One region of the Bacillus sp. Brlt_9 genome, then DNA from elsewhere that is predicted to be linked to it. Evidence: a T-box and tRNA genes for the amino acid it is inferred to sense, from the RefSeq annotation. Region 1 holds a T-box; the other holds one or more tRNA genes.
The links. The T-box of region 1 lies ahead of ileS2 (isoleucine--tRNA ligase). A T-box ahead of a tRNA ligase gene usually reads a tRNA of that ligase, here a tRNA-Ile.
Positions count from the first base shown of each region.

Region 1 (15,405 bases):
GTGGTATTCCAGGAAGTGTTGGTGGAGCAGTATATATGAATGCGGGAGCACATAAATCGGATATATCAAATATAGTATCAAAAGCTCTTATTTTGTTTGAAGATGGAACAATTGATTGGTTAACGCATGAAGAAATGGAGTTTTCCTATCGTACATCTGTATTGCAAACGAAACGTCCTGGTATTGTTTTGGAAGCTGAGTTTCAATTACAGATAGGAGAGCGTGAAAGAATTGTAAGTATCATGCAAAAGAATAAAGATTACCGCCGTGAAACACAGCCATGGAATCATCCTTGTGCAGGAAGTGTGTTCCGAAATCCAATTCCATACTTTGCAGGAGATTTAATAGAAAAAGCAGGGCTTCGTGGTTATCAAATAGGTGGAGCTCAAATTTCTGAAATGCATGGGAATTTTATTATTAATACTGGGGGAGCCAGTGCGCAAGATGTCTTATCTTTAATTGCATTAATAAAACAAACAATCAAGGATAAATTTGGCGTAGAAATGCATACAGAAGTAGAAATCATTGGAAGATAACGGTTATTCGTTCCGCTCATTATCATTTATGTTATAATAAGAAGATAAGAACGGCATGAGGAACATGCCGTTCTTTATGTTACGTAGGGGGATCGTACATGAAAAATAGTAAAGTAATTAAACTACAGGATCGTGTACCAAAGTTAAAAAATCAACAGAAAAAAAACAAGAAAAATGTTAATCATCGGTTGATTTTATACATATCAATTTTATTTTTATTAGTGCTCTTTTTGATTTATTTTCGGTCTCCGCTTAGCAATATAAAAAAGATAAGTGTGTTTGGAAATCATTATATGACAGATGAACAAGTAATGAAGGAATCAGGTGTGACATATGATACAAGTTATTTCCGAGTGACAGCACATAAAGCAGAAGAAAACTTAACGAAACGAAAAGAAATTAAAGCGGTAAATGTAAAAAAACGTTTTCCAAATAAAATTGATGTTCATATTGAAGAATATTTAACGATTGGTTATATAAACAAAGATGGGAAATTACAACCGTTATTAGAGAACGGGAAAACACTTGATGTACTTCCGAACGGAAAACTTCCTGTTGCAGCGCCAATTTTTGAACCTTTTAAAGAGGAGAAAATGAAGGAGTTAATTGCTGAGCTTGAAAAATTAACACCAACTATTTTAAGGTCTATTTCTGAAATTCGTTATTCGCCGACAAATGCGAATGAGGACCACCTTACTTTATATATGAATGAAGGGTATGAAGTGAGCACTACGATTCAAAATTTCGCAAAACGTATGGAAGCTTATCCACTTATATTAAAAACAATTGAGCCGGGTAAAAAGGTATTAATTGACTTAGAAGTAGGGGCATATACGAAAGAAATAGGAGCGGAAGAAAAAAAAGAATAGAACGATAGTTTTCACTACGTTATTGTAGAAAAAACGAAACGAACGTTCTACTTGATGCATAGGAATTTACAAGAATGGTTCATTTGATGAAAAATATGTAAAAATTCTTAGATTCATACTAGGATTGGTACAAGTTTCACTTTTCTATGAGTACATCTTAGTGTAGACTTATACTTGGCGGTAATCTTTACACTTGAAATAGAATTATTTCAAGATAAGCAGTTATTCACAGTTTACTGCGATATTCTTAAATGAATGTTAAATAAAAATAAGAAAAATATAGGGTTAAAAAAGGGAAACGTATAAAGACGTTGAATATTTTTCTTATAAATAGTAAAGTTGCGATTGTTGTTCCATATATTGAGTTGTATGGTATAAATAAAGAAGGAGGTGCCAAAGAATGAACAGCAATGAAATATATGTTAGTCTTGACATCGGTACATCCAATGTTAAAGTCATCATTGGTGAAATGGTTAATGACAGCTTAAACATAATTGGTGTTGGAAATGTAAAATCAAATGGTTTGAAGAAAGGGTCGATAGTTGATATAGACGAGACTGTTCGATCAATTAAAAAAGCAATTGAACAAGCTGAGCGCATGGTGGGAATCCACATTGAGCAAGTTGTAGTAGGTGTCAATGCAAACCAGGTACAGCTACTTCCTTGTCACGGAGTAGTCGCTGTTTCAAATGAAGATCGTGAAATCGGGAATGAAGATGTCTTACGCGTTCTAGATGCAGCACAAGTTGTGTCAATTGCTCCAGAACGTGAGTTTATTGATGTGGTACCTCGACAGTTCATTGTAGACGGTCTTGACGAGATTAACGATCCACGAGGGATGATCGGTGTAAGATTAGAAATGGAAGGTACACTTATTACAGGCTCGAGAACTTTACTACATAACCTACTTCGTTGTGTAGAAAAAGCAGGTCTTGAAATTGTTGATATTTGCCTTCAGCCTTTAGCGGCTGCTACAGTTGCTATATCTTCAGATGAAAAAAATAGAGGAGTAGCCCTTGTTGATATGGGGGGAGGATCTACAACTTTATCTATTTTTAAAGATGGAGAGTTACAAGCGACGAGTGTATTACCATTAGGTGGAGACCATATAACGAAGGATATTGCGATTGGGTTGAAAACTTCAACAGAAAATGCAGATCAAATTAAGTTGAAATATGGACATGCTTTTTATGATACAGCATCTGAAGAAGAGATGTTTACGGTTCCCATTATGGGAAGCGATCAAACAGAACAATATTCTCAATTGGAATTATCGGATATAATAGAGGCTCGTGTAGAGGAAATTTTAATGTTTGTTCAAGATGAAGTGCGTAAGTTAGGAGTAAAGCAAGTAGCTTCTGGTTATGTACTAACCGGTGGAATTGCTTCTATGCCAGGTGTTCTTGATCTTGCATATGATATTTTACATGAAAATGTTCGTATAGCAACTCCTGATTATATTGGTGTGCGTGAGCCACAATATACAAGTGGAGTGGGATTAATTAAACATTCTTATCAAAAAGCTAAATTACGTGGAAAAAATGTGCAGGAAAAGCAAGAGCATTTTGAACCAGTACCAGCACCAGCTCCAACGCCGGTACAACAGCAACCTGCGAAACAAAAAACTCGTAATCAAAACAATAATAATCAAAATGATGACCGTATGATGTCAAAAGTAAAACGTGTATTCCGTTATTTATGGGATTAAAATTGGACACGAAAAATGAGGTTCTAGGGGGATTTCGACATGTTAGAGTTTGATACTACTCAAGATCAATTAGCGAATATAAAAGTTATCGGTGTCGGCGGTGGCGGAAACAATGCTGTAAACCGTATGATTGAACACGGTGTACAAGGTGTAGACTTTATCGCTGTAAATACTGATGCACAAGCATTAAATCTATCAAAAGCTGAAACAAAAATGCAAATTGGTGGAAAATTAACACGTGGACTTGGTGCAGGTGCAAACCCTGAAGTAGGGAAAAAAGCTGCAGAAGAAAGCAAAGAACAGATCCAAGAAGCGCTTCGTGGTGCTGATATGGTATTCGTAACTGCTGGTATGGGCGGCGGAACTGGAACTGGTGCAGCTCCAGTTGTTGCTCAAGTTGCAAAAGAATTAGGTGCATTAACAGTTGGTGTTGTAACACGTCCATTTACATTTGAAGGACGTAAGCGTGCAACACAAGCAGCATCTGGTATTGCGGCATTTAAAGAAAATGTAGATACACTTATTGTAATTCCAAACGATCGCTTATTAGAGATTGTTGATAAAAATACGCCAATGTTAGAAGCATTCCGTGAAGCAGATAACGTATTACGTCAAGGTGTTCAAGGTATTTCTGATTTAATTGCAACACCAGGTTTAATTAACTTAGACTTCGCAGACGTAAAAACAATTATGTCTAATAGAGGTTCTGCTTTAATGGGTATTGGTTCTGGTAATGGAGAAAATCGTGCTGCTGAAGCTGCGAAAAAAGCGATTTCTAGTCCATTATTAGAAACATCTATTGATGGAGCTCAAGGTGTTATCATGAACATTACGGGTGGAGCTAACTTAAGCTTATATGAAGTACAAGAAGCGGCAGACATTGTAGCTTCAGCTTCAGATCCAGAAGTAAATATGATTTTCGGTTCTGTTATTAACGAAGGATTAAAAGATGATATCGTTGTAACTGTAATTGCAACTGGTTTTGATGATAGCATTGCAACTCAACCACCAAAACCAATCATTCGTCCGAATGTGAACCACACGCAACAACAGCAACAGCCAGTAGCTCAACCTCCAAAACAACGTGAAGTAAAACGTGAAATGAAGCGTGAAGAGCCGGTTGTACATGAGCGTCATTCAGATTCAGATGATATCGATATTCCAGCATTTTTACGTAATCGTCGTAGACGATAAAAGAAAAAGGAGCTTTCATGCTCCTTTTTTGTTTTATACAGGGAAAAGATCTGCTAAGCAGGTCTTTTTTTATTTAATATATTTCAATTCATATGTAAGTAAAGAAGTATAGTATTCTATGAAACATATACTTTTATTTTTTACCGACAGATTATGTCTAGAAAGCACAAAATAACAAAAAAACACCTCCGCAAATTGACACACTTTCCTATTGGATATGCATTATACTAGTCTCAACTTAAAAAAAGAGGTGAATTGTTTGGTTGTTTACGCCGACGTTGTTTGGTTGTTAAACGCCTGCATTGATTTTCTTTTACTTTTATTAACAGCCACCGTGTTAAAAAAGAAGATCAAAAGATGGAGGCTTGTGTTAGGGGCATTTATAGGTTCAACCATTGTTATTTTTGCCTTTACTCCTTTTGCTTCTATGATGACACATCCGATTATGAAACTACTGTATTCGTTACTTATTGTGTATACAGCATTTGGATTTACAACGTTTAGAAATTATGCACAAACTGTTTTTACTTTTTATTTTGTAACTTTTATGGTTGGCGGAGGGTTAATTGGCACTCATTTCTTTTTGCAAACGAATGAAATGGTAAATGGATTGGTTCAATCTCAATCTATTTCTTACGGTGATCCAATTAGCTGGTTGTTTGTTGTTTTTGGTTTTCCAGTAATCTATTATTTTTCTAAAAAGCGTATTGAAAGCGTAGAGGTTACAAAAATACACTATGATCAAATTGTGAAATTGAAAATTCAATTAGCTGAAGAGGAACTAGAACTCACAGGTTTGATTGATAGTGGGAACCAACTATACGATCCGTTAACAAAAACCCCCGTTATGATTATGCATATTTCATCATTAGAACATTGCTTGCCAGCTTGGTTAACAGAACAAGTTTATTCCAAAACAGAGATTCCTCAAATACCAGAAAATGATTCTGGGTGGGCGACAAAATTACGCTTAATTCCTTTCCGAGCAGTAGGAGTAGAGAGTCAATTTTTATGGGCCGTTAAGCCAGACAGTGTACACATTAATCATGAAGGTAGTTCTATTGTAGTCAGCAAAGTATTGATTGGGTTAAATACACAACAGTTGTCAACCAATGGAGAATATCAATGTATTGTGCATCCGAAAATGTTAATTTCGCAAAAAATGGTAATTGCTTAATAATGGGAGGCGGGATAATATGATGAAATTAAAATTTTATTTAGTATACCTTTGGTATAAAGTATTGCTGAAATTAGGAATTAAGACCGATGAAATTTATTACATTGGTGGAAGTGAAGCGTTGCCACCACCGTTAACGAAAGAGGAAGAGGAAGTTCTTTTAAATAAATTGCCAAAAGGAGACCAGGCAGCAAGATCGTTACTGATTGAACGCAACTTACGGCTAGTCGTATATATAGCAAGAAAGTTTGAAAATACAGGGATAAATATTGAAGATTTGATTAGTATTGGAACAATCGGCCTTATTAAAGCGGTGAATACATTTAATCCGGAAAAGAAAATAAAATTAGCAACATATGCCTCGCGTTGTATAGAAAATGAAATTTTAATGCATTTGCGCCGGAATAATAAAAATCGTTCAGAAGTTTCTTTTGATGAACCGCTTAACATCGATTGGGATGGGAATGAACTTTTATTATCAGATGTATTAGGTACAGACGATGATATTATTACAAAAGATTTAGAGGCTACTGTTGATCGTCATCTTCTAATGAAAGCATTACATCAATTAAATGATCGTGAAAAACAAATTATGGAACTTCGCTTTGGGTTAGCTGGAGGAGAGGAAAAGACGCAGAAAGATGTGGCGGATATGCTTGGGATTTCACAGTCATACATTTCGCGTTTAGAAAAAAGAATCATAAAAAGATTACGAAAAGAATTTAATAAAATGGTGTAAAGAATAAGATCAGCCTATATAACGGCTGGTCTTATTTTATTTAGTTGTATGAGGAGAGGCAACTGAAATGAAAAATGAAGAAAAAACCATGTGCATAAAATCCCCTTCAAAGGAAATACTTTACACTGTACAGCAACTCCCGATAGGAGGGAACACTTTGACGAGAAACAAAGTAGAAATTTGCGGTGTTGATACAGCTAAACTTCCCGTACTAAAAAATGATGAAATGCGTAAATTATTTCGTGAAATGCAAAGTGGAGAGATAAGCGCAAGAGAGAAATTAGTGAATGGAAACTTACGTCTTGTACTGAGCGTCATCCAAAGATTTAATAACAGAGGAGAATATGTTGACGATTTATTTCAAGTTGGTTGTATCGGACTTATGAAATCCATTGATAACTTTGATTTAGGCCAAAATGTAAAATTTTCAACGTATGCTGTGCCGATGATTATTGGGGAAATACGCAGATATTTGCGTGATAACAATCCGATTCGCGTATCTCGCTCATTACGAGATATTGCGTATAAAGCGTTACAAGTAAGAGAAAAGTTGATTGCAGAAAATTCAAAAGAACCAACAGCGATGGATATTGCAAAAGTACTTGAAGTAACTCATGAAGAAATTGTTTTCGCGTTAGATGCAATTCAAGATCCAGTTTCATTATTTGAGCCGATTTATAACGATGGGGGAGATCCTATCTTTGTTATGGATCAGTTAAGTGATGAAAAACAAAAGGACGAGCAGTGGGTTGAAGAGTTAGCGCTAAAAGAAGGAATGAAGCGTTTAAATGATCGTGAGAAAATGATTATTCGAAAACGTTTCTTCCAAGGAAAAACACAAATGGAAGTTGCAGAAGAAATTGGGATTTCTCAAGCGCAAGTGTCACGTTTAGAGAAATCAGCTATTAAACAAATGAATAAGACGATTCAAGGATAAGGTTTCACCATTTATGGTGAAACCTTTTTATATGTAACATAGTTTGTTTGTGCTCATAGTAGGGAAAGGGTGTTCATATAATGAAAATAATATGGGGTTGGCAAGAGGGTACTTCCTGTTAATTTAAGAAATAGCTTTTTTCAATTCGTCACATATAAGGGAGAGGATGAAAGTGATACGAATTTCGGAATTGCAGATGAAAGATATAATAAATGTTTCAAATGGAAAACGACTTGGGAATATTGGAGATATTGAAATTGATATGAATACAGGGAAGATCGGGTCTATTATTATTTCCAAACAGGCACGTATGTTAGGGATCTTTGGGAAAGATGTAGAAATTGTAATTCCTTGGAAAGAAATTGTGAAAATTGGGGAAGATGTCATACTTGTTAGAGTAAATACTGTTAATTCTGTAACAGAATCAATACAAACACCGACAATTTCATAAAGAATATTACAAATTCCTCTTTTTTTTCTGTTAGGATTATGAAAAAATAAAAGTATGGTAAAATAGACAGGAAGTACCATGCTTTTTTATGATATTTTAATTAAAAGGGGTCGCTTTGTTATGAGAGAACCATTTAAATATGTGGACGGTATACTGTATTTACAAGCTTGGAAAGAACTTGGAAACATTACTGCTGGATTTACGACAAAAGATGGTGGGATAAGTACGGGCTCCTTTCATGCGATGAATTTAGGATTACATGTGAATGATATCGTGGAGAACGTTCATGAAAACAGACGCATTTTAGCAAATAAGTTACAAAAACCATTAGAAAACTGGATTTGCTCTGAACAAATTCATGATCATCATGTTGAAAAAGTAGGACAACAAGAAAAAGGAAGTGGCGTCTATTCATATGAAGACGGCATTTCAAAAACAGATGGCATTTATACGACTAATAATGATGTTCTTCTAACATCTTGTTACGCAGATTGTGTTCCACTCTATTTTTATGCGCCATCACATGGTATGATAGGACTTGCGCATGCGGGATGGAAAGGGACTGTAAAAGAGATTGCAAAGGAAATGATTCAAAAATGGAATGCAGAAGGCATTTCAAGCGATGAAATTCATGTTGCAATCGGACCAGCAATTGGATCTTGTTGTTACGTTGTTGATGATCGAGTGTTAACAGCAGCAGAGCAAGTAGTAAAAGGTTCTGTCCCTTATAAAAAAATTTCTGATGGGCAGTACGCAATTAATTTAAAAGAAATTAATCGTATATTATGTGTACAAACAGGCATAAAAGAAGAGAATATTGTAATGTCATCTCTTTGTACAAGCTGTGAAGAGCAACTATTTTTCTCACATCGCCGTGATCAAGGTAAGACAGGAAGAATGTTGAGTTTCATAGGTTTTAAGGAGGAAGAAAGCAAGTGACAGTACAAAAAAATTTAACAACTGTAAACGAAGTAATTAAGCAATCTTGTGCACGAGCGGGACGTTCGGTGCAAGATATTAAACTCGTTGCGGTTACAAAAACGGTAGGAACTGAAAAAACAAGCGAAGTAATTGAAGCTGGAATTATCGATTTAGGTGAAAATAGAAATGAAGGTTTCATACAGAAATATGAGCATTTTGGCTCAAAAGTTAATTGGCATTTTATTGGCTCATTACAAACGAGAAAAGTAAAAGAAATCATTAATGAAATTGATTATTTACATTCATTAGATCGTCTTTCTTTGGCGAAAGAAATTCAAAAACGTGCCGATAAGAAAGTGAAATGCTTTCTTCAAGTGAAAACCTCACCTGAAGAATCGAAGCAAGGGTTGGCAATAGAAGAGACGATATCTTTTATTCAAAGTTTGCAAGAACTGGATAAGATTGAAGTGGTCGGACTAATGACGATGGCGCCATTTACGGAAGAAGAGGAAGAGGTTCGTCGCTGCTTTAAAAAATTACGTGTGCTACAAACAGAGGTGCAGGGGCTAGGATTGTCATATGCACCATGTAAGGAGTTATCAATGGGGATGTCCAATGACTACACGATTGCAATTGAAGAAGGCGCTACATATATTCGTTTGGGGACGATTTTAGTAGGAAAAGCGTAAAAGGAAGGAGAATCTTATTATGAGTTGGTCAAAAGTAAAATACTTCTTTTTTGATACACCAGAAGAAAAAGAAGCAGCTCAATATAGTTATGAAAAGGAGCAAACAGACATGAAGAAGCAGCAAGATCCGCCAGAACAACAAGATGTTACGTTTCCAAAAGCACAACCGAAACAAAATGTTGTGAGCATTGAAACGGCAAAGCAATCTTCAAAAGTTGTTTTATTAGAACCACGCACATATTCGGAAGCGCAAGGAATTGCGGACCATTTAAAAGGTAGACGAGCTGTTGTAATTAATTTACAACGGATGTCTACTGATCAAGCTGTACGTATCGTTGACTTTTTAAGTGGTACTGTATACGCTATAGGCGGGGACATTCAAAAAATAGGACCGAAAACATTTATGTGTACGCCTGAAAATGTAGATATTGTTGGTGCAATTTCAGAGTTGTTCGGTGAAGAAGAAGACACAAATATAAAGAGGTGGTAATACGCCATGGAAACAGTTTTAAGGCTTTTAGTTTATGCTATCGAGATTTACTCGTGGGCACTTATTATTTACATTCTCCTATCATGGTTCCCAGGTGCAAAGGAATCAACTTTCGGAGATGTTCTTGCGCGTATTTGTGAACCGTATTTAGAACCATTTCGCAGATTTATTCCGCCGCTTGGTATGATTGATATCTCTCCACTCGTTGCGATTTTCACGTTAAAGCTTGCTACGAAGGGTTTAGTAAGTATATTCGCCTATTTCTTATAGTAAGAGGTTAAATACATGAGCATCTATGAACATTTCAGACCTGATGAAGAGGTCTTTGTGGATAAGGTGTTAGAGTGGAAGCGAGTAGCGGAGTACCATCAAGTGAAGTTAACAGACTTCCTTGATCCAAGACAACAACAAATTGTCACTATGGTAATCGGACAAGGGGATGTTGCTGTACAGTTTGATGGTGCAACGCCTCATGCAGAGCGTAAAAGAGCACTCATTTATCCGGACTATCTAGTAGTAAATGAAGAGGAATTTCAAGTAGAAGTATTTGAAATTGACTATCCTTCTAAGTTTTATACGCTAGAGCATAGGCAAATATTAGGTACATTTATGTCTCTCGGTTTAACGAGAGAAAAATGTGGTGATATTTTGCTTCAAGAAGATCGTGCCCAAATTGTAGTTGCGAAAGAAGTTGTATCTTATATTGAGATGAACTTACAATCGATAGGGAAAGTGAAGGTTTCCTTATCACCAGTGCAAGGAGAAAAAATTCTACAGATGCAAGAAACGTGGGGAGAGAAATCTGGAACGGTTTCTTCGCTTCGTTTAGATGTTATATTAGCAGAAATGTTACATATATCCAGACAAAAAGTACAACCTTTCATAAAAAATGGTTTAGTAAAAGTCAATTGGAAAACAGTGGAGCAAACCTCTTATGAATGTTATCCAGGAGATGTTTTTTCAGTGAGAGGATATGGACGAAGTAAATTGTTTTCTGTAGAAGGTAGAACAAAGCGCGACAAATGGAGAATTTTGTATGGTATACTAAAATGATTGGTTTTTTAGAAGGAAATCCTCCTATTTTGTCGAAGAAAAGATATAATTGAAAGAGGAAATTTAGATAACTACTTGGAGGTGGCGTTGTGCCGTTAACACCATTAGACATTCATAACAAAGAATTTGGTCGCGGATTCCGTGGCTATGATGAAGATCAAGTAAATGAGTTTCTTGATCAAATTATCAAAGATTATGAATTAGTCATTCGTGAGAAAAAAGCTTTAGAAGAAAAAGTTGCGCAATTAGAAGGGAAATTAGATCATTTCTCTAATATTGAAGATACGTTAAACAAATCTATCGTCGTTGCTCAAGAAGCAGCGGAAGAAGTAAAACGTAATGCGCAAAAAGAAGCAAAATTAATCGTACGTGAAGCTGAAAAGAATGCAGACCGTATTATTAATGAAGCGTTAGTAAAATCAAGAAAAGTTGCTTTTGATATTGAGGAGCTAAAGAAACAAGCGAAAGTATTCCGCACGCGTTTCCGTATGTTACTAGAAACGCAGCTTGAAATGTTAAACAACGATGATTGGGATAAATTAATTGAGTTAGAAGACGAAGTAGACGAGCTGTTGAAAAAAGAAGAAACAGTGTAAGCTTGACGTTTTTCTCATTATTACATATAATTTTAAACAACATATTTATTAAGAAAAACGAAGATAGGGATAAGTACCTTTTTCATACCTTATATAGCGAACTGAGGATGGTGTAAGCTCAGGATAAGGAGATAATGGGAATATCACCCTGGAGTTCCGCGCTGAACAAATAGAGTAAGCGTAGGCGTATATTCGCGTTAAGAATATAAAGAGGATTGTATACATACGTATAGGATCTACTAGGGTGGTACCGCGGGAGACTTTCTCGTCCCTTTTTGGGATGAGAAGGTCTCTTTTTTATTCCGTTTTTTAAGTGTTTCTTTTATACATGTAAGGAGGAATTGAGCATGGAGTACAAAAATACATTACTAATGCCAAAAACAGAGTTCCCAATGCGTGGGAATTTACCAAAACGTGAGCCTGCAATGCAAGAACAGTGGGCTGAAATGAATATTTATGAAAAGGTACAAGAACATACGAAAGGTCGTCCTTTATTTGTACTGCATGATGGACCTCCATATGCGAATGGTGACATTCATATGGGACATGCATTAAATAAAGTGTTAAAAGACTTTATTGTACGTTATAAATCAATGACTGGTTACTGTGCACCATATGTGCCAGGTTGGGATACACACGGTTTACCAATTGAGCAAGCTTTAACAAATAAAGGTGTAAAGCGTAAAGAAATGACAGTTGCTGAGTTCCGTAAGTTATGTGCAGAGTATGCATATGAACAAGTAGAACGTCAACGTGAACAATTTAAGCGTTTAGGTGTACGTGCTGATTGGGATAACCCATACATTACTTTAGAGCCAGCTTATGAAGCACAACAAATTAAAGTGTTTGGTGATATGGCGAAAAAAGGTTATATCTATAAAGGACAAAAACCAGTTTACTGGTCTCCAACGAGTGAATCAGCTTTAGCAGAAGCTGAAATTGAATATCAAGATAAAAAATCAGCATCTATTTACGTAGCATTCCCTGTAAAAGACGGAAAGAACGTATTAGAAGGTGATGAGAAATTCATTATCTGGACAACAACACCTTGGACGTTACCTGCAAACTTAGGTATTTCTGTTCACCCAGAACTTGATTACGCTATTGTAAAAGTAAATAATGAAAAATATATTATTGCTTCTGAACTATTTGAGACAGTTGCAAAAACGTTAGAGTGGGAAAATGCTGAAGTTGTGAAAACAGTAAAAGGTAGCGAACTTGAGTATACAGTTGCAAAACACCCATTCTACGATCGTGATTCATTAGTTATGCTAGGAGATCACGTAACAACAGATGCAGGTACAGGTTGTGTTCATACAGCACCAGGACATGGGGAAGATGACTTCGTTGTTGGTAAAAAGTATGGATTAGAAGTACTTTGCCCAGTTGATGATAAAGGTGTATTAACAAATGAAGCACCTGGATTTGAAGGCTTATTCTATGATAAAGCTAACAAGCCAATTACAGAAAAATTAGAAGAAGTAGGCGCGTTACTGAAATTAACATTCATTACGCATTCATACCCACATGATTGGAGAACGAAAAAACCAATTATTTTCCGTGCGACAGCACAGTGGTTCGCATCTATTGAAGCGTTCCGTAAAGAATTATTAGAAGCTGTTGCGGAAACAAAATGGGTACCAGCATGGGGTGAGACTCGTCTTCATAATATGGTTCGTGACCGTGGTGACTGGTGTATTTCTCGTCAGCGTGCATGGGGTGTGCCAATCCCTGTATTCTATGCAGAGAATGGCGATCCAATCATTACAGATGAAACAATTAACCACGTAGCAGACTTATTCCGTGAGCACGGTTCTAACGTATGGTTCGAGCGTGAAGCGAAAGATCTATTACCAGAAGGATTTACACATACAGGTAGCCCAAATGGAGAATTCCGTAAAGAAACAGATATCATGGATGTATGGTTCGACTCAGGTTCTTCTCACCAAGCGGTATTAGAAGAGCGCAATGATTTACAACGTCCAGCTGATTTATATTTAGAAGGATCTGACCAATATCGTGGTTGGTTTAACTCTTCATTATCAACAGCAGTTGCTGTAACAGGTAAAGCTCCATATAAAGGCGTACTAAGCCATGGTTTCGTATTAGATGGTGAAGGACGTAAAATGAGTAAGTCGATTGGAAACATCGTCGTACCGAAGAAAATTATGGATCAATTAGGCGGAGATATTTTACGTTTATGGGTATCTTCTGTTGACTATCAATCTGACGTGCGTATTTCAGATGATATTTTAAAACAAGTAGCAGAAGTGTATCGTAAAATCCGTAACACATTCCGTTTCTTATTAGGAAACTTAGACGACTTTAAGCCAAGTGAAAATACAGTAGCTGTAGCTGAACTTCGTGAAGTAGATCGTTACATGTTAGTGAAATTAAATGACTTAATTACAAAAGTAAAAGAAGCATATGAGACATACGACTTCGCTGCTGTATATCATGCAATTCATAACTTCTGTACAATTGATTTAAGTTCATTCTACTTAGATTTTGCAAAAGACATTTTATACATTGAAGGTGCAAACCATGAAGATCGTCGTGCAATTCAAACTGTATTATATGATGTTCTTGTTGCGTTGACGAAACTTGTAACACCAATCTTACCGCATACAGCGGATGAAGTATGGCCATACATTCCAGGTGTAACAGAAGAAAGTGTACAATTAACTGATATGCCAGAAGCTGTACAATTAGATGATGCGGAAGCATTAAAAACCAAATGGGATGCATTTATGACATTGCGTGATGACGTATTAAAAGCGTTAGAAGTAGCTCGTAATGAGAAAGTAATCGGTAAGTCATTAAATGCAAGCATTACATTATATCCAACTGCAGAAATGAAAGCTATGTTAGAGTCTATTAATGAAGACTTAAAGCAACTATTCATCGTTTCTGAGTACAAACTTGGTGGCATGATGGAAGAAGCGCCAGCAGATGCACCGAAATATGAGCATACAGCAGTTGTTGTTGCTCAAGCAACTGGTGAAACATGTGAACGTTGTTGGGTAGTTTCAGAAACAATTGGTAAAGATGCTGAACATGAAACATTATGTGAGCGTTGTGCAACAGTTGTTAAAGAAAACTACGTAAAATAATAAAAAACTGACTGTGCGTAAGTGCAGTCAGTTTTTTTATTGACGATATATTGAAATAACTTTCACCCTCTTTCCTATGAAGGAAAAATGTGTGTGAGGTAAGCATAGAAATTTCGGACACACTAATCGTACATTGCAGCTGGGAGGAATGTACACGTGAATGAAATGTATATGGAAATCAAAGAAGAATTGCAATTGATGCGAAAAGAGTTACAAGAGAGGCTAGCTAAAGAGGTCATGCACAAATATGATACAGAGTTTAGCGAAGAGCTTGGATATGAAATTAAGGAAGAGATAAAGAAAAAACTGTTATTACATGATATAAAAGAGGATTTAAAAGATGTAGAACGTGCATTATTCAAAATGGAAATAGATATGTATGGTATTTGTGAAGAAACGGGGAGAGTAATTTCGGTAAAACAAATGAAGACGATGCCGACTGCCCGTACTATACATGAATTTTTCTATGAAAAAGTAAATGTATGAATGTGCACAACGATATTATATTACCTTTTTTTAATTTATTTTATTCTTCTATAAAGGTTCATTGTGAAAAGGTTGCAGCTATGCTAAAATTTTGAGGTACACTGTCTTTGTGGGGGAAATGAAAATGATATATTATGTAATAGCGTTATTTGTCATTGCCATCGATCAAATATCGAAATGGCTAATTGTAAAGAACATGGAATTGGGTACGAGCATTCCGATTATCGATAATGTATTATACATAACATCACATCGAAATAGAGGAGCTGCCTGGGGCATTTTAGAAAATAAAATGTGGTTTTTCTACATTATTACAGTTGTCTTTGTAGTATTTATCGTAATGTATATGAAAAAATACGCAAAAACAGACAAGCTTCTAGGAATTTCATTGGGTCTAATTTTAGGTGGAGCAATTGGTAACTTTATTGATCGTGTATTTAGACAAG
Region 1 covers NZ_JAYJLO010000002.1:905,262-920,666, forward strand. Annotated here, with positions in the region: gene murB (UDP-N-acetylmuramate dehydrogenase) at 1-536, shown strand, start outside; gene divIB (cell division protein DivIB) at 635-1,405, shown strand; gene ftsA (cell division protein FtsA) at 1,806-3,113, shown strand; gene ftsZ (cell division protein FtsZ) at 3,153-4,307, shown strand; gene spoIIGA (sigma-E processing peptidase SpoIIGA) at 4,567-5,484, shown strand; gene sigE (RNA polymerase sporulation sigma factor SigE) at 5,504-6,223, shown strand; gene sigG (RNA polymerase sporulation sigma factor SigG) at 6,381-7,160, shown strand; gene VF726_RS11110 (YlmC/YmxH family sporulation protein) at 7,327-7,611, shown strand; gene pgeF (peptidoglycan editing factor PgeF) at 7,732-8,550, shown strand; gene VF726_RS11120 (YggS family pyridoxal phosphate-dependent enzyme) at 8,547-9,221, shown strand; gene VF726_RS11125 (cell division protein SepF) at 9,241-9,711, shown strand; gene VF726_RS11130 (YggT family protein) at 9,718-9,981, shown strand; gene VF726_RS11135 (RNA-binding protein) at 9,997-10,764, shown strand; gene divIVA (septum site-determining protein DivIVA) at 10,854-11,360, shown strand; T-box leader at 11,412-11,636, shown strand; gene ileS2 (isoleucine--tRNA ligase) at 11,708-14,473, shown strand; gene VF726_RS11150 (molecular chaperone DnaK) at 14,630-14,959, shown strand; gene lspA (lipoprotein signal peptidase LspA) at 15,084-15,405, shown strand, end outside.

Region 2 (15,405 bases), on a different contig from region 1:
AAGTTAGGTCCCAATGAAGAAAAAGTTGTCTCGTTCAAAGTAAAGGCTCCTAAAAATGTGAATAGGGGGCAGCTGCTGGGGGCAATACAATTTCAATTGGATGTAACTTCTATGAACAAGAGAACAGCTGCGTCAGAGGATAATGCTGCTTTTTCTGTTCAAGTGAAGCATAGGTATACGATTGGTATTCTTGCTAATTTCCCCGAAAAAGTACCTTCAAAAGTGGAAATCAAATCTTCAAAAGTGGATGCAAATAATCAAACTCCACAAATAATGACCGAGATATGGAATGTAAATCCTGTTATTACTAAGGATTTAAGCCTTAAATATAAGGTGTATAGCAAATCGAAAAAGAAAGAAATATTTAATGGTGAGAAATTACTGTATAGTTTAGCGCCAGTAACTTCTTTAAAATTACCTGTGGAATGGAAATATAAAGATTTCAAAGAAGGTGATTATGTAATTGAATTATCACTAATAAATAATAAAAATGATCAACTTATAACTTCAAAAGAAAATAAATTTACCGTTAAGAAAAAGGATATTAATGAATATGCTGATCATACAAATCAAGATGATAGTTTTATTCCGAAAGCTGTTAAAGATTCAAAATGGTTTAATATTGGTATGGGTATAGGATTATCTATCTTGTTTATAGTAGGATATGTAATCGGAAGGTTCGTAAGTAAAAAACAAAAGACACAATAATGTATCTTTTGTTTTTTTACCTTAAAAATTATGGAGCAATTTCTAAATCCCAAATAATACTTGCGTTAAATACAGTTTCTTTTTGGGATTGATTTAATTTAATGCTTTTTGGTAGACGTAATTGAATATCATCTTTTAAAAGTTCTAGTTTAAAATAAGAGCTGTTTTTCAAACTTGAAGAACGGAACAGTTCTTGAGGAATACTATGTATACCTATGTTTATTAGCTGCTGTTGGGTTTGATGGAATTCATTTAGCCGCGATAAATTTTTAAATAAAAATTCATCTGGAGTAAATTTAATTCCGTTGTTTGATATGAAATCCGTCATCGATACCTTTAAAGAGTAGGTAGTAGGAATATCTACATTTTCTTTGTATTCGATATATTCCTTGTCCATAGCAGATGGAGACACTGATTGGTTTGAGTTAAGTGATATAGTAGGAAATTGTATTAAACTCGGAGTTACAAAGTTATAAATTCCAGAGGACTTTTGTGTTGAAAAAACTTCGATATATTTATTGATATCTAGTACCTCTAGTGTGTAGGTATAAGATTGGTTGTTTGAGATTGTAGAATCTACAAATTTGTTATCTGAACCTGTATAAATTATTTGTCCGTTTCTTTTTAATCTGTACTGTTTATTAATGTTAGAATGCTCCCAAGAAATATTTATGGCATTATAAGTAGTCTTTATTTGAACTTTTGGGTTGTATATCTCTAGTTTCACATCGATAGAATTAGATTTTCCGTTTCTACTATCGAAAATAGATGTAATACCGCTATAAATAGTATTCTCTTGTAGATTACTAAAGTCTATAAACCAAGGACGAGTACTATCGGAGGCTATATCAGAATATGAATTTTTAGATTCAAATTTTAAGGAATTTGTTTGTAGAACAAGTTTAACCGGATCTTCTTGTTCGTTGTGACTAAACGAAGAAGGTAAAGCGAAGTTATCCTTTGAAATAGCAGGGATTATTATTTCCTTATTTATGTTATTTAACTTAGGTTGATAATTTATGTGAGTAACGTTAATAGATTTTATTGTTTCATAATTATTTTCATCGCGGGCATAAATTGTATAGTTGCCATTTTTATTTATATCTATAAAGTCTCCCGTAAAAGAAGTGCCGTCTTTTTTTACCTCATCCTTTGATTTAATACCGTCGATCCATTTTCTTTCTACAATATTACTAAGGTCATATATCTTAATGCCTAATTTAAGCCTGTCTTGTTGCCATTTATCAGGCTCTGAAAATGTAATTTCAGGTGGATCAAGGTCCATATAATATATACCTGTGTTTTTATACGTAGAATTCCCGATATTATCAAATGCCTCTAAATGAAGATATAGTTTTCCACTTTTATTTATTATGACTTCTCCGGCTTTTTCGGGCTGGATTGAAGACCATTGTGTAGGTTTTGTTATAGAATCTGTAATGGCATATCTAAAGCCTCTGTAACCAGAACCCCCTGTATCGTCAGCAGACACTCTTACTTTAACTGGTTGTTTAGTCCATTGGGGGGAAGAAGTTACGTCTACATTTATTGTTGGAGGGATAGTATCTTGTATTGTGAAATTTAGTATTGCCTCTCCGCTAACTCCCGTGTTGGATAAAGCCTTAACTTTAAGAATATATGAACCAGGTCTAAAAGTGTCGTTGAAAGGTATATTGAATGAAAAAGGTTCGGAAGTATTTTTGGAAACATAGCTCTTAAATAAAGTGTTTTTTGACATAGTTTGAGATTCAAGCTCGTAATAGACATCAGTTGGGACATTAGGGGTTTCTGAGTATATTTCACCTTGAACTGAAAGCGTGTCATTTACACCGAATATTTGGTTTGTAGGTGTTTTGAACTTTACGTTAAGAGGGAAAACTACTGGAACAGGGATTTCATTAATTTGAGATTGATTTAATCCAAGTTGACCTTCTCCGTCTGATCCAGTCGTATATAATTCACCTTTATTAGTAAGTACCATTGCGTGTTTTAAACCACCGGTTACTTTTTTAACATCAGTAATTCCTGGAACTTTCCTAGGTTCGTTTCTTTGGTTTAAATCGTTTAATCCAAGTTGTCCGTATCGATTATCTCCCCAACTTAGTACCTCCCCATTTTGCAAGACTGCATAAGAAGAATAAAGTCCTGCGCTAATAAAAGTAACTTTGGATAGAGAGGGGATTTTTGTTGGAATTGAAGGAGTCTTTGTATTACCTATACCAAGTTGTCCCAAAGAGTTATCTCCTGCTGCCCAAACATTACCTTCGAAATCTAAAAAGAGATTGTGGTTCATTCCGGTTGCTATACTTTTTATAGGAGGTAATGTATTTACAAGTGTTGGGATTAAATAGACGCTATTAGGCAATCCGTATCTTAGATAGCTATTATCACCCCAAGCAAAGACTTTACCAGATTCGGTAAGTACAAGATTTTCATAACTACCAGAGTATACATTAATGTACTTTTCATTTTTAGGTAAAACGGCTTCTTGGAATGCTAATAGACCTGCGGGTTCAAGTGCGCCTGATACCGTTTCATTTACTTCATATCCTAATCCTAGCAATCCATTGATGTCGTATCCCCAAGTAAAAACGTTATTGTTTTTTGATATAGCTATGCCGGTATTTCTACCTTGTGAAGCAGTAATAATGTTGAAATCTTCATTTGTTATTTTTGAATTCGTGTTTTCTAATTTCATTGGTGTATAAGGTGCTCCGGTTCTTCCAATTCCATTTTTCCAAGGATTTCCGTATGTCCAATATCCTCCATTCTCTAAGAGTATTCCTCCGTGTATAGAGAATGTGGAAAAACCGTTAATTTCTTTTATAGGACCAATTCCAGAAAAATCTTTAACCATAACTGGAATATTGAAATCGGTATCTCGACCAAGTCTTTCGCCGGCGTTGGTTCCACCCCAAGAATACAATTTATTATCATTGGTTACTGCGAAAGATGAATAATAAACGGAAGAGATATCTTTAACATTTTTTATAGAGGGATTAAGGATGAATGATGTTTTTGTGTTTTTATCTTTTGTAGAGAGCTGGCCGTAGTTATTACGCCCAACTGTGGCAAAGGTTCCGTTTATATACTGTAATAACGTTACATTCATTCCAGTACCTATTCGCTTAACGTCTTTGAATCCTGTGTATATTGCAACATTGTTTCCCCAATTAACTCCTTGATAGGGAATTGATGTTCCTAGGCTTCCATAGTTGTTGGGGCCTAGCCCGTATACTCTTCCATTTTCATCAAGAAGAATTAAATTTTCGAAACCACTTTTTATATCAACAATTTTAGCGTTCGAGTTCTCTAATTTTAACTCAACCGGTTCTTTTGTGCGGTTTGGATAATAAAATACTTTACCATCATCGGTTAAGAAAGTAGGGTATTTTGACGCTTCTATTTTTTTTATTTTGTAAGAAGAGGAACCATTAATTTTTGTGGCGAAATTTGGATAACCTTCTCCCCAAACATAAATGTCTTTGTCTATAGTTAAAGCCATTGAATATCGTTTGTTTAAATCATTAGATATACTGACAACGTTTGATAATGGTTTCTCCGTTCCTTTTATGAGTTTTTTATATGTAGGGACCGAACAATTTTCAAATTGTGCACTGGTTAATGTGATTCTAGTGAAATCGTGCATAGGTACTACATATTCGTTGTTACATATGCCTTTTGAACCGTAATCGTTTTGTCCATCGCCAAATTGCCCAAAATAATTACTATAGGAAGAACGGACATAACCGTCATTTGTTAGAATATGAGTTGTTTGATGTGCATTAACATCAGTAAATCCTCCCATTTCAACATCTAAGACAGGCAGATTATTATAAATTAATGTTGGTTTAGTAGCACCTGAACCCCAATAATAGACTCTTCTAGATTCAGTCAAAGCTATAACATTGACTGATGCCGCATCAATTTTAATTACTTTCTCGTTATTAAAGTAGGATGGGTCTATGCGAGTGGGGGAGGATCTATCTATTTTATCTTCTAAACCAAGTTGTCCTAGATCGTTTCGCCCAAAGGTCCAGACACTACCGTCCTCTTTTAAAATGGCTGTAAAACCAAGTCCCCCAATAAGCTGCACAGAATCAAAGGAAGAAATATTTGAAGTACTGTTAATTTCAAAAATTTCGGTTGCTTTTACCTGAGCCGGTTTATAAGGTGTGTTTGTATCATTGGATACTAATGGGGGGAGTAAGAGGAGAGATAATCCAATTATTAGGAATTTGTTTAATTGCTTTTTTGGGAAAATAGAAATGATGACCAAACCTCCCGCCAAAAAAAAGGAATGCAATATTGATTTGTTCTGTATAAAGTTGGTGACTCCTAATAATTTAAAGAAACAAAAAAACGTACCATATAATGATACGTTTTTAGGGTGTAAGTTGTAGGTCCCATATAATAGTGGAGGAAAAGTTATTATTTCCGTTTTGTTCTAAAAGAATATTCCTCGGAAGTTTTAAAGAAATATTGTTTTTTAGAACCTCTAATTTAAAGTACGATGCAGAATCATTTGCCTTAGAACTAATTATCTCTGTAGGAGTGGCTCTAAGTAAAATGTCTCCTAGTTTTTCAACAACTTTGTCTTGTCGATTTAATTTTGATACGTTTTTTAATAAGAAGGATTCAGGAGTAAAGGAGGAGTTCTTTGTTTTGAAATTGGTAATTGAAACGTTGAGAGAGTATGGAGAAGGTAAATCAGAAAAATCCTCATATTTGATAAACTCTTTATCTATCTGTGTAGGTGAGAGTTCTTCGTTTTTACCAAGAATTGTAGAAGGGAATGAAATAGAAGAAGGGGTATCTAGTTGATAAAAACCAGTTTCTTTATCAGAAGATGCTACTTTTATATATTTATCTTTTGCTTTAACTTCTAGTTCATACTTATTGGTTGAACGGTCTAATTCTATGTTGTTTTCAACAAAATAATTATTTGTGCCGCTATAAATTATTTTTCCGTTTTTTAATAGTCGGTATTCTTGGAATAGTATCGAGTGTTCCCAAGATAAATGGATAGAGGATAGTTTATTTTTTAAAATAAATTTCGGATTAAATATCTCTAAGTTTATTTTATTGCTGTTTGAGATTCCGTTTTTCGAGTCTTTAAGAAGAATTTCTCCCGAATGAATAGTGTTCTCTGTTAATTTTGGTGTTGTGAACTTCCAAACTACATTACTCTTCTCATTTTTATCAGAATTTGTATTTGTGGAGGAAAGTGTTTCATTATTTAGTTTGATTTCCGCAAGAGTTGGATCACCTATATCCGTATGAGTAAGAGTAGTATGGACTTCAAAAGTGTCTTTTGAGTTTATTGGTATCAAAATGTCGGAAGTGGAATTATGAAGTAGTGGTTGATGATTTAGATTAGAAACAGTAAATGTTTTTAAGGACTCTTGGTTATTTTCATCTTTAGCATAAATAGTGTAGCTTCCATTATTATTTATGTTTATATGATTGTTTTCAAAGTTGTTACCTGTTTTGATAATTTCATCTTTAGTTACATTACCGAATTTCCATTTCTTTAATGTGATATTTGAAATATCTTGGACGGTAACAAGTAGTGATAGGTAATCTTGCTGCCATTTGGGCGGCTCTTGAATTTCTATGTTCGGTGGGTATAAATCTAAATAGTAAGGTCCGGTCATTAAGTATGTTTTATTTCCAATGTTATCAAATGCTTCAAGGTGTAAATATGCTAATCCGTTAGTGTCTATTTTTAGAGATTCTTGTTTTTTCTCTATTATAGCAGACCAATTGTTAGGGATTGAAGTTGTATTAGTGATAGCATAACGGAAACCTCTATACCCAGATCCTCCAGTATCATCAGATGAAACTTTGATGTTTACGGGGTCAAGTTTCCATTGGGGAGTAGAATTTATATCCACATTAATAGTAGGATTAATTTTGTCTGTCACGCTAAAATTAAAGAAGTTTTCCCCTTTAACACCAGTTTCATTTTTCGCAATGATTCTGAGAGTATAAGCACCTAATTCATAAGTTCCGTCCAGTTTTATATTCATTTGAAACGGTTCAGGGATTAATTTTGAGTTAAACTCTTTAATTAAGCCAGTTTGTTTTCCTTTTTTTGATTCTATTTCGTAAGTTAAAGAAATAGGGACTCCAGGAGTTTCTGTAAATACTTCTCCGGTAATAGCTAGGTTATCATTTGTAGTGAAATCTTGATTATTTGAATTAAAAATAGAAACAATAGGTGGGAAAACTACAATTATTGGATTTGGATTGTATTGAGGTTGTCCTAATCCCAATTGACCTTCACCATCAGATCCAGTTACGAATAGATTGCCAGACTCATTTATAAACATAGCGTGCATCTGTCCACCGTTCACCTGTTTGACGGTTGTTGCGTTTGGTACTTTACGTGGCTCATTTCTTTGAATTAAGTCATCTAATCCTAATTGACCATATCTATTATCTCCCCAGCTATAAAGTTCGCCATTTGTTGTGATGGCGTATGAAGAGTTCATTCCAGCTCCTATGGTTTTTATTTTAGGTAAATTGTTTATTTTGGTTGGAATAGGAGGGGTACTGGTATTACCGATGCCAAGTTGACCATATGAATTATATCCGGCCGCCCAAACATTGCCCTCGTAGTCTAAATATAGATTGAAATCTAATCCCATTGCTATTTCTTTAATTGGAGGAAGATTGTTTACTAATTTAGGTATAGAAGTGTTACTAGTCATACCATATCGTATTGGGGTTCCGCCCCAAGCGTATATTTTACCTTCTGTAGTTAGAATGAGATTTTCGTATACTCCTGAGTAAACCTTTTTAAACGTTTCGTTTTTAGGAAGAATAGGTTCTTCAAAAGCGTATCTCCATCCCGGTTCCCTAGTACCGTTGTTTATTTCATATAATATTTCACCAATACCTAACATTCCTAAACCAGCGTCATATCCCCAGGTGTAAATCTTGTTATCTTGTGATAGGGCGATTCCGTGGAAATATCCTTGAGAAGCAGAGGTAAAATGAAAATTCCTATCTAAAAGAGTACTATTCAAGTTTTTTACAGGCTGACTCACTGAATTATAAGGAGCGTCAGATCCTAAACCTCTTTTCCAATTCTCGCCAAAATTCCAAAATTCTCCGTTATCAAGTAAAACGCCTCCGTGGATGTAGTCGCGTGTTGAACCATTTAGTTCTTTAATAGTCGCGCGACCGGAGAAGTCTTTTACGATTTTAGGAATATTTCTATCACCTGGTCTGTTTAAAGTCTCTTTAATCTCTCTACCACCCCAAGAATGAAGTTTATTATCACTTGTTGAAGCAAAGGATGAAAAATTAATACTTTGTATGTTAGTTACATTTGTGAGATTTTCATTTTTTGTAAATATATGTTTTGAATTTATATCGGTAGTGGCCAGTTCTCCATAGCTATTTCTTCCGAAAGTTGCAAATCGGAGGTCGTTAAATTGGATTATAGAATGTTCCGCTCCTGCACCAATTCTTTTCACATTTTCTATTCCAGTAAATGTAGCTAGAGGTGTTTCAAATGGTGTTCCTGCTTTTGGTATCTTGGGTCCTAAGTTTCCATATGTATTAGTACCGATCCCATATAATTTTGAATTTGAAGTTAATACAAGTAAAAAATCAGCTCCGCTTTTTATATCAATTATTTTTTCATTCGAACCCTCTAATTTAATTTCAACAGGTTCTTGATTAATATTTGGATAACAATATAGTTTGCCTTCATCATTTAAAAAAGTGGGGTATTTTGACATTGCGATTTTAGAAATTTGATATTTATCTGCACCAGGAAGTTTCTTTGGAATATCAGAATAGTTTTCTCCCCATACATATAATTCGTTAGATTTTTTTAAGCCTAAAACACCTCTACGATTAGGTGCAACTGAAATATCAATGATATTTATTAAAGGTTTAATTGAGCCTTCGATAGGCTTTTTATATAAGTTGTTAGATTCACAGCTTTCAATTTTAACATCCTCGTATGCGAAATATGAGAAATCGGAAAAACTCGTAGTAGTGACGTTCTTACAATTTCCAAGAGCACTAAACCAACTGCTTGTACCAATGCCAAATGCGGAAAATACATTGGATCCTGAACTTCTTACCATTCCTTCATTCGTTACAATTTGCATAGAAGGGTAGGGGGCATTGTCTGATTTTCCGGATGCCTCTATATCGATTATCAGCGGGTCGTTATAGATTAGTGATGGTTTTAGAGTACGGTATCCCCAATGATAAATTTTACCTTTTTCAGTTCTGGCGATAACTCCTATAGAATACGCCTCGATTTGTTTGATTTTTTCATTATTGAATAATGAAGAATTTAACCTCGTAGGAGAAGATCGATCAATAGTATCGTTTAATCCTAACTGTCCATAATCATTTCTTCCCCAGGTCCATACGCTACCGTCTTCTTTTAATATTGCTGTAAATCCTAAACCTCCTGTCATTTGAACAGCGTCAAGAGGTAGTTCTTGTGCATTTATTAATTCGCTTTTGATTAATGTATTTGGTAAATCATTATTATTTATGTTAGATAAAGGGGAAAGGGGAGGGTTAATTAAACATAGTGAAGCTACGTTTAATGTAATTAATTTAAACACTCTTTTAATATTAATTGTATATCACGCCCCTTTCGTTCCAAAATATTTTATGGTTTATATCATATATAATTAAATTACTTAAGAAAGTATGTAAAAAAAGCTTATCCTCGTTGGATAAGCTTTTTTGTGTTGCTGTTTGGTAACTCATAGCTGAGTACTTTGAAGTACCGTTTGATGTACTACCACAGAATTTTTTGATTTTCATCTTCTTGTAAACTTCTACCCATTCACCTTTTTCATTTTGCTCAAAGGTTAGAATCTCTTCGTACTCATAATAGTATCCATTCTTTTTACAAGAACATTCTTTTTGAGTCTCATCACAGGTTGCCCCCTCGTTACCGTTACCTTGGTCGTTGCTGTTACCTTGGTTGTTGTCTTTATCTTTATCTTTATCTTTGTCTTTGTCATTACCTTGGTTATTGCCGTTACCTTGGTTGTTATCTTTATCTTTGTCCTTGTCTTTGTCCTTGTCATTACCTTGGTTGTTGTCTTTATCTTTTTCTTTGTCTTTATCGTTACCTTGGTTGTTACCGTTACCTTGGTTGTTGTCTTTATCTTTATCTTTGTCTTTGTCTTTGTCTTTATCTTTGTCTTGGTTGTTGCCGTTACCTTGGTTGTTGTCTTTATCTTTGTCTTTGTCTTTATCCTTGTCCTTGTCCTTTTCCTTGTCTTTACAATTCTCGTTCTTATCTTTGTTCTTATCTCGAGCATTGTAATTACTTGTCTTCGGACACTCTTTATTAGTTCCTATGCCGTTTCCATCTCCAGTTTCCAGACCTTCAATATATCCATCGTCCTTAATACCGTTTCCAGAGCCACCACCAGACCCATCGATAGAATTCTTGTCGGAGCCACTACCAGAATCGCTTCCAGACCCATCTATAGAATTGTTGCCGGAATCATTGTTAGAACCGTTCTCAGAGCCAGAATTGCTACCTGTGCCTTTATCGTTATCAATATCGCTCAAATTAGATTTATCCTGATTAGAATCGTTTGGTTTAATGTGAGCAGGCTTAATATTTGTATCAATATTTTGATCAGCAATTTGTTTTTCAGATAAATCACTGGAAACGTTAATTGCAATCTGAGAAGTGGTATCCTCAAGATTCTTATTAACATCCTTTAGATTGTTGCTAGAGATTTCATCTGTTGGGCGAACTAATTCGTTTAAAATCTTTATAGGGTTAACATCTTTAATTCTAAACATTTTCTCTTTAGTTCTATCTTCACTCTCTGTAGAGGTATTGTCATCAGTACCACTGTGTTTGTTTTCAGTGTCTGTTGCTGTATCGCCGTTGTTATCTTTTTTGTTTGTTTCACCATCTTTAGGTAAAGCTGCGAGTTTACGATTGGCGTTTCCATTTTGGTTATTTGTAAAAGCTGCATCTAAGAAACTAAAACCTTTTGTAATAAGGTCGGGGATTGCACCGTCAGTAATTATTAATAAACTGGTAGTAATGACAAAAGATTGAATAACAATCTTAGGAAAAGTAAATAATTTACGTTTCTTTTTCTTATTCACATACATAATTTCCTTTTGCGCGAACCAAACCTCTTCACCTACAGAATATAGTTGGGGATTCTTCTTAAGTCTTAAAAATTCTCCCTTTGAAGTTAAAACTATAACAGAGCTTTTTTGTAACTCGACAATTATTCCGTCTTTCATTTATTCAACCCCTCTATTAGATATTTCTGCAATTCTTTGTAAGGTCCGATCAATAGAAGGGATATTGCAACTAGATAGGATGCGTATTTACTAATAAAGGATTGCTTATAATCGAATTGGGTTATGAGTTCATTACAAGGAAGTTTTTTTGTTTTTAACAAAATTTCTTTTAATGAACCTGTATCGGAAATCGATTTAGCAATAGAAATAGCATAATTCCTATCATCCTCATCCTTCGGCTCGTTCTCTGTAAGATGTGAAAAAGAAACATCAAATTTCTTTAATTCTTTTGAAAATGCGACTATCTCTAAATTTCTATTTTGTTTATTACTAGAAATCTCCTGTTCTAACAAAATGCGAGTTTTCTTTCTCCTGAAAATAGAAACTAAATATCTTGAGACAAGACTTTTTTTCTTATTTAATTTTGTTGGAGACTCCAAATTCTGTTTTTCCTGTGGATCCGTCGCAGTGTTATATGTATTAGTCATATACTCTGCCTCCTTAATTAAAACACATCCTCTATTTTCAATTAATTGTAGTGAAAAATCAACATATTTTTTATATAAAATATAAGGAAAAATTAAGTGCGAAAATATAAAAAAGAGGTAATTATTTCCTTGTGAATGATTATGCATAAAAAAGTTAGCTACTAACAAATGAATAGAGGTCGGAAAGTGAAAAAACAAGGTAATTTCTCGATGCATCGTGAAATGAAAAACTGGTTTTATAAGCTTTCACACCTATTGTAAACAAAAAAATTGTGAATTTACCATTTTGAAAATTAAATTGAGTATTTTTTTATTTTAAAAATTTTTGTATAAAAAATAAATATACTGATCATACACACTATTTGAAAAACTATATCAATAAGAATCGTTTAAAATATAGGTTGCGTATGAATTTTTTCTTTTATTATAAAAAGGTAGTTTTATAGTAATATAAAAGAAAGTATGGATGGAGGACTTTGATTATATGGGAGTAGAAATTGATTTGAGAGAAGATTTATTAGATATGGGTTTTAAGTATGTGAATATAGATGATAGTGATCCAGCTGATGTTTATGTAAAGGTCTGGTTTAGCTGGAAGGATTCACAACATAAAATACATAATGATGGAAGGAAAGAATTTTGCGAAATAGGTAATAGTCGTGAAGTCTATGATGAAATAATTAAATGGATTAAATCGCCACAAAAAAGCTTTGAAATAATATTATGTTAAGGAAAGTGCCATATTAATAGGAAAGAAGGGCTAAAAAATGAAAGACTCTTTAGAACAAGTTTTACACGCACTTGAATATTATAGTGATGCAACTATTAATGAAATTGAAAAAAAAGCTACAATAAAGGCAGTTAACCAAATTAAAGAATTGCATACAAAAGTTATTAAATTGACAGACAATGAAGTTGATTCTGCTAAGGAAAGTGTAGTTAATGAAATAATTGCCTTATTAACAAACGAAGAAGAAGTGTTAGTTTATGTAGCGTCTAAAAACGAATGGGAAAACTTATTCAGAACTTTAGAAGAAAACTATAACATACATATGATTAATCATACTGAATATTTACAGTTGCAAAATGAGAATGAGGAAACTATTGAATATAGTGCTTTAAAAACATCTTGGGATGCAATTTGGGATGAAGTTGGCGAAAGAGAAAACATTGTATTAAAGTAAGTAAATGTAAGAAGAGTTCCTAATAATAGGACTCTTTTTTTGTTTTTATTTATTTTTTTACGTTTTTTAAAAAAAGGGGTTGAAAATATATAAAAGGAAGGTGCATAATATAAACAGATAAAACAACGAGGACCTTTAGCTCAGCTGGTTAGAGCAGACGGCTCATAACCGTCCGGTCGTAGGTTCGAGTCCTACAAGGTCCATTCATTTTTAAAATGAAAGAAAATAAAAAAAGAAAAAGGGTTGCTATTTTTTAAAATTAATATATATATCAATAATTACGAGGGACCTTTAGCTCAGCTGGTTAGAGCAGACGGCTCATAACCGTCCGGCCGCAGGTTCGAATCCTGCAAGGTCCACCAATATGCGCAATAGTATAAGGAAGAACATTCGTTAGATAGTGTACATACGCTAATGAAAGGGCTGGGTCAGTACCAGTAATGCGCGTGAAAAGTGGGGGGATACTCAAGTCTGGCTGAAGAGATCGGTCTTGAAAACCGACAGGGGTGTCAAAGCTCGCGGGGGTTCGAATCCCTCTCCCTCCGCCATCTTAATAGTTATTCCTGAGTTCTAGGCAGGAGATTAGATGAAACTGTGCCAATGCTTTTTTATTTTCATCTCTTACCTAGAGGTTAGGAATTAACATAAATTAAATATGTTGTTTTGGTACAGAAAACAGTAAAACCATAACCTGGAATGTTTTACTGTTTGGGAACAACTGAGACGAGGATAAGATGTTGTAGAGACATTGAAGCCCTGTGGAGTGGAACAGGATCTCGCATTCACTAAGCTCAGCGATTTAATTGGTGGGGATTAAATCACATATTTAAATCTATTTTTTGGAGCAGTACCCAAGTGGCTCAAGGGGCTCCCCTGCTAAGGGAGTAGATCGGGAAACTGGCGCGAGGGTTCGAATCCCTCCTGCTCCGCCATTATTATTCCGCAATAGCTCAGCGGTAGAACAATCGGCTGTTAACCGATAGGTCGTAGGTTCAAATCCTACTTGCGGAGCCAAAATATAAACTTTTTAGTAAACCTTCAAACCTACTAAAATTTTTCCTTCTTAGCTCAGTGGTAGAGCGCCTGACTGTTAATCAGGATGTCGCTGGTTCGAACCCAGCAGGGGGAGTATTGTACAAAATCCCTAATCTATATGATAGGGATTTTGTACGACTTATTAACTTGCGGCAATAGCTCAGCTGGATAGAGCATCGACCTTCTAAGTCGAGAGTCGGGGGTTCGAATCCCTCTTGCTGCGTTTTATTATAGGCCAGTCCGTTATAACCACTTGGAAATACGCATCCGGGATCCTGGGTGGATATGGGTTCGAATCCTGTCTGGCTAACCTATTGGCAACATATATACGGTAAGGTTAAATGGGTTTTAAATGAGGGAGGAGCCATTCTCTTACAATAAGACGTCCCCGTGATTAGCCTGTAATGGGCGAGGGGGAGTAGCTACCGTCGAAGGGTGTTTAAGCGGATTTGTCATCCGTAATGGCTTAAGGGAAATGTTGGACAAACATAAAGGCGCATTTACAATTATAGACAATTTTAGTTTTTGCGGTTGTAATTTCAAACCAATATCTTTAGCTGTTACCGTAGTTGCTTAATAGAAATAAAAAATATTAATACTCGGTCCTGTGGTGTAGTGGTTAACATACCCGCCTGTCACGCGGTAGATCGCGGGTTCAAATCCCGTCAGGACCGCCATTAAATTATAATGTTATGTATGTTTAGTAATTCAGTAGAAGAGCTAAATTTTACAAATAAAATATAATAAAATAGCAACCTATTTATCCAATTCGTTAGTTATTTTATAAAATGCCCTACCGTTCACGCCTTTATATGTGTGCTGTGTAAGGTAGTGTGAAGAAAGCTAAAGACGGGTATAGGCGAAAACTGTAACCCTAAGGCACATAGAGTTACATACCTCGTAGTCTTTTGGAGGACGAAGTTAGACTCAGTTTCGAGCGCCGGTTATAGTCTTCCACCACATTTGCGGCAATAGCTCAGCTGGATAGAGCATCGACCTTCTAAGTCGAGAGTCGGGGGTTCGAGTCCCTCTTGCTGCGTATAAAAAAGTAACCAAAAATTTGGTTACTTTTTTGTTTTATATCTACTAAAACTAGAAAAATAATTAAAGAAAAAAAGCGGTGGATTATTCCACTGCTTTTTATTTGTTAGATTGCATATTCTTTTTTTGAAGAATGTAACCTAAACCAATTGAAACAATAGTTACTAATATTGGAATGATTAAATCGAAGTCCTTAAGTAGTTCTGTTAAGTGAGGATCAGAAACAATCATTTTACCCGCAGTCCAAGCTAGTATTGCAGATCCGATGTAAATAATAATTGGGAAGCGTTCCATACCTTTAAGAATGATTTGACTTCCGAAAATAATAATAGGAATACTTACAGCAACTCCGGCAATAATTGCAAACATAGAACCTTCAGCTACACCAGCTAAAGCTACAACGTTATCAAAACTCATTACTGCATCAGCTATTATTATTGTTTTAACAGCAGACCAAATAGTTGCGCCGCCTTCTTTATGAGGACCTTCTTCGCCAACTAACAGCTTAATAGCTATGTAGATAAGGAATCCGCCACCGATAGCTGTTAAATAAGGTATTTTTAGTAGCCAAATAATAACTCCAGCTAATAGGATACGTAGGATAATTGCACCCGCTGTGCCCCATAAAATTGCTTGTTTTTGCTGTTCTTTTGGTACATTTCGTGCAGCCATTGCGATAA
Region 2 covers NZ_JAYJLO010000003.1:617,587-632,991, forward strand. Annotated here, with positions in the region: gene VF726_RS15800 (WxL protein peptidoglycan domain-containing protein) at 1-708, shown strand, start outside; gene VF726_RS15805 (RCC1 domain-containing protein) at 737-4,987, opposite strand; gene VF726_RS15810 (RCC1 domain-containing protein) at 5,094-9,311, opposite strand; gene VF726_RS15815 (anti-sigma factor domain-containing protein) at 9,322-10,977, opposite strand; gene VF726_RS15820 (hypothetical protein) at 10,974-11,465, opposite strand; gene VF726_RS15825 (hypothetical protein) at 11,950-12,195, shown strand; gene VF726_RS15830 (hypothetical protein) at 12,233-12,649, shown strand; tRNA gene VF726_RS15835 (tRNA-Ile) at 12,779-12,852, shown strand; tRNA gene VF726_RS15840 (tRNA-Ile) at 12,935-13,011, shown strand; tRNA gene VF726_RS15845 (tRNA-Ser) at 13,105-13,197, shown strand; tRNA gene VF726_RS15850 (tRNA-Ser) at 13,491-13,581, shown strand; tRNA gene VF726_RS15855 (tRNA-Asn) at 13,589-13,663, shown strand; tRNA gene VF726_RS15860 (tRNA-Asn) at 13,707-13,778, shown strand; tRNA gene VF726_RS15865 (tRNA-Arg) at 13,834-13,907, shown strand; tRNA gene VF726_RS15870 (tRNA-Asp) at 14,286-14,361, shown strand; tRNA gene VF726_RS15875 (tRNA-Arg) at 14,650-14,723, shown strand; gene VF726_RS15880 (TerC family protein) at 14,825-15,405, opposite strand, start outside.
Region 2: it encodes a tRNA-Ile, which carries the amino acid that the T-box ahead of ileS2 (isoleucine--tRNA ligase) is inferred to sense. The anticodon was not compared.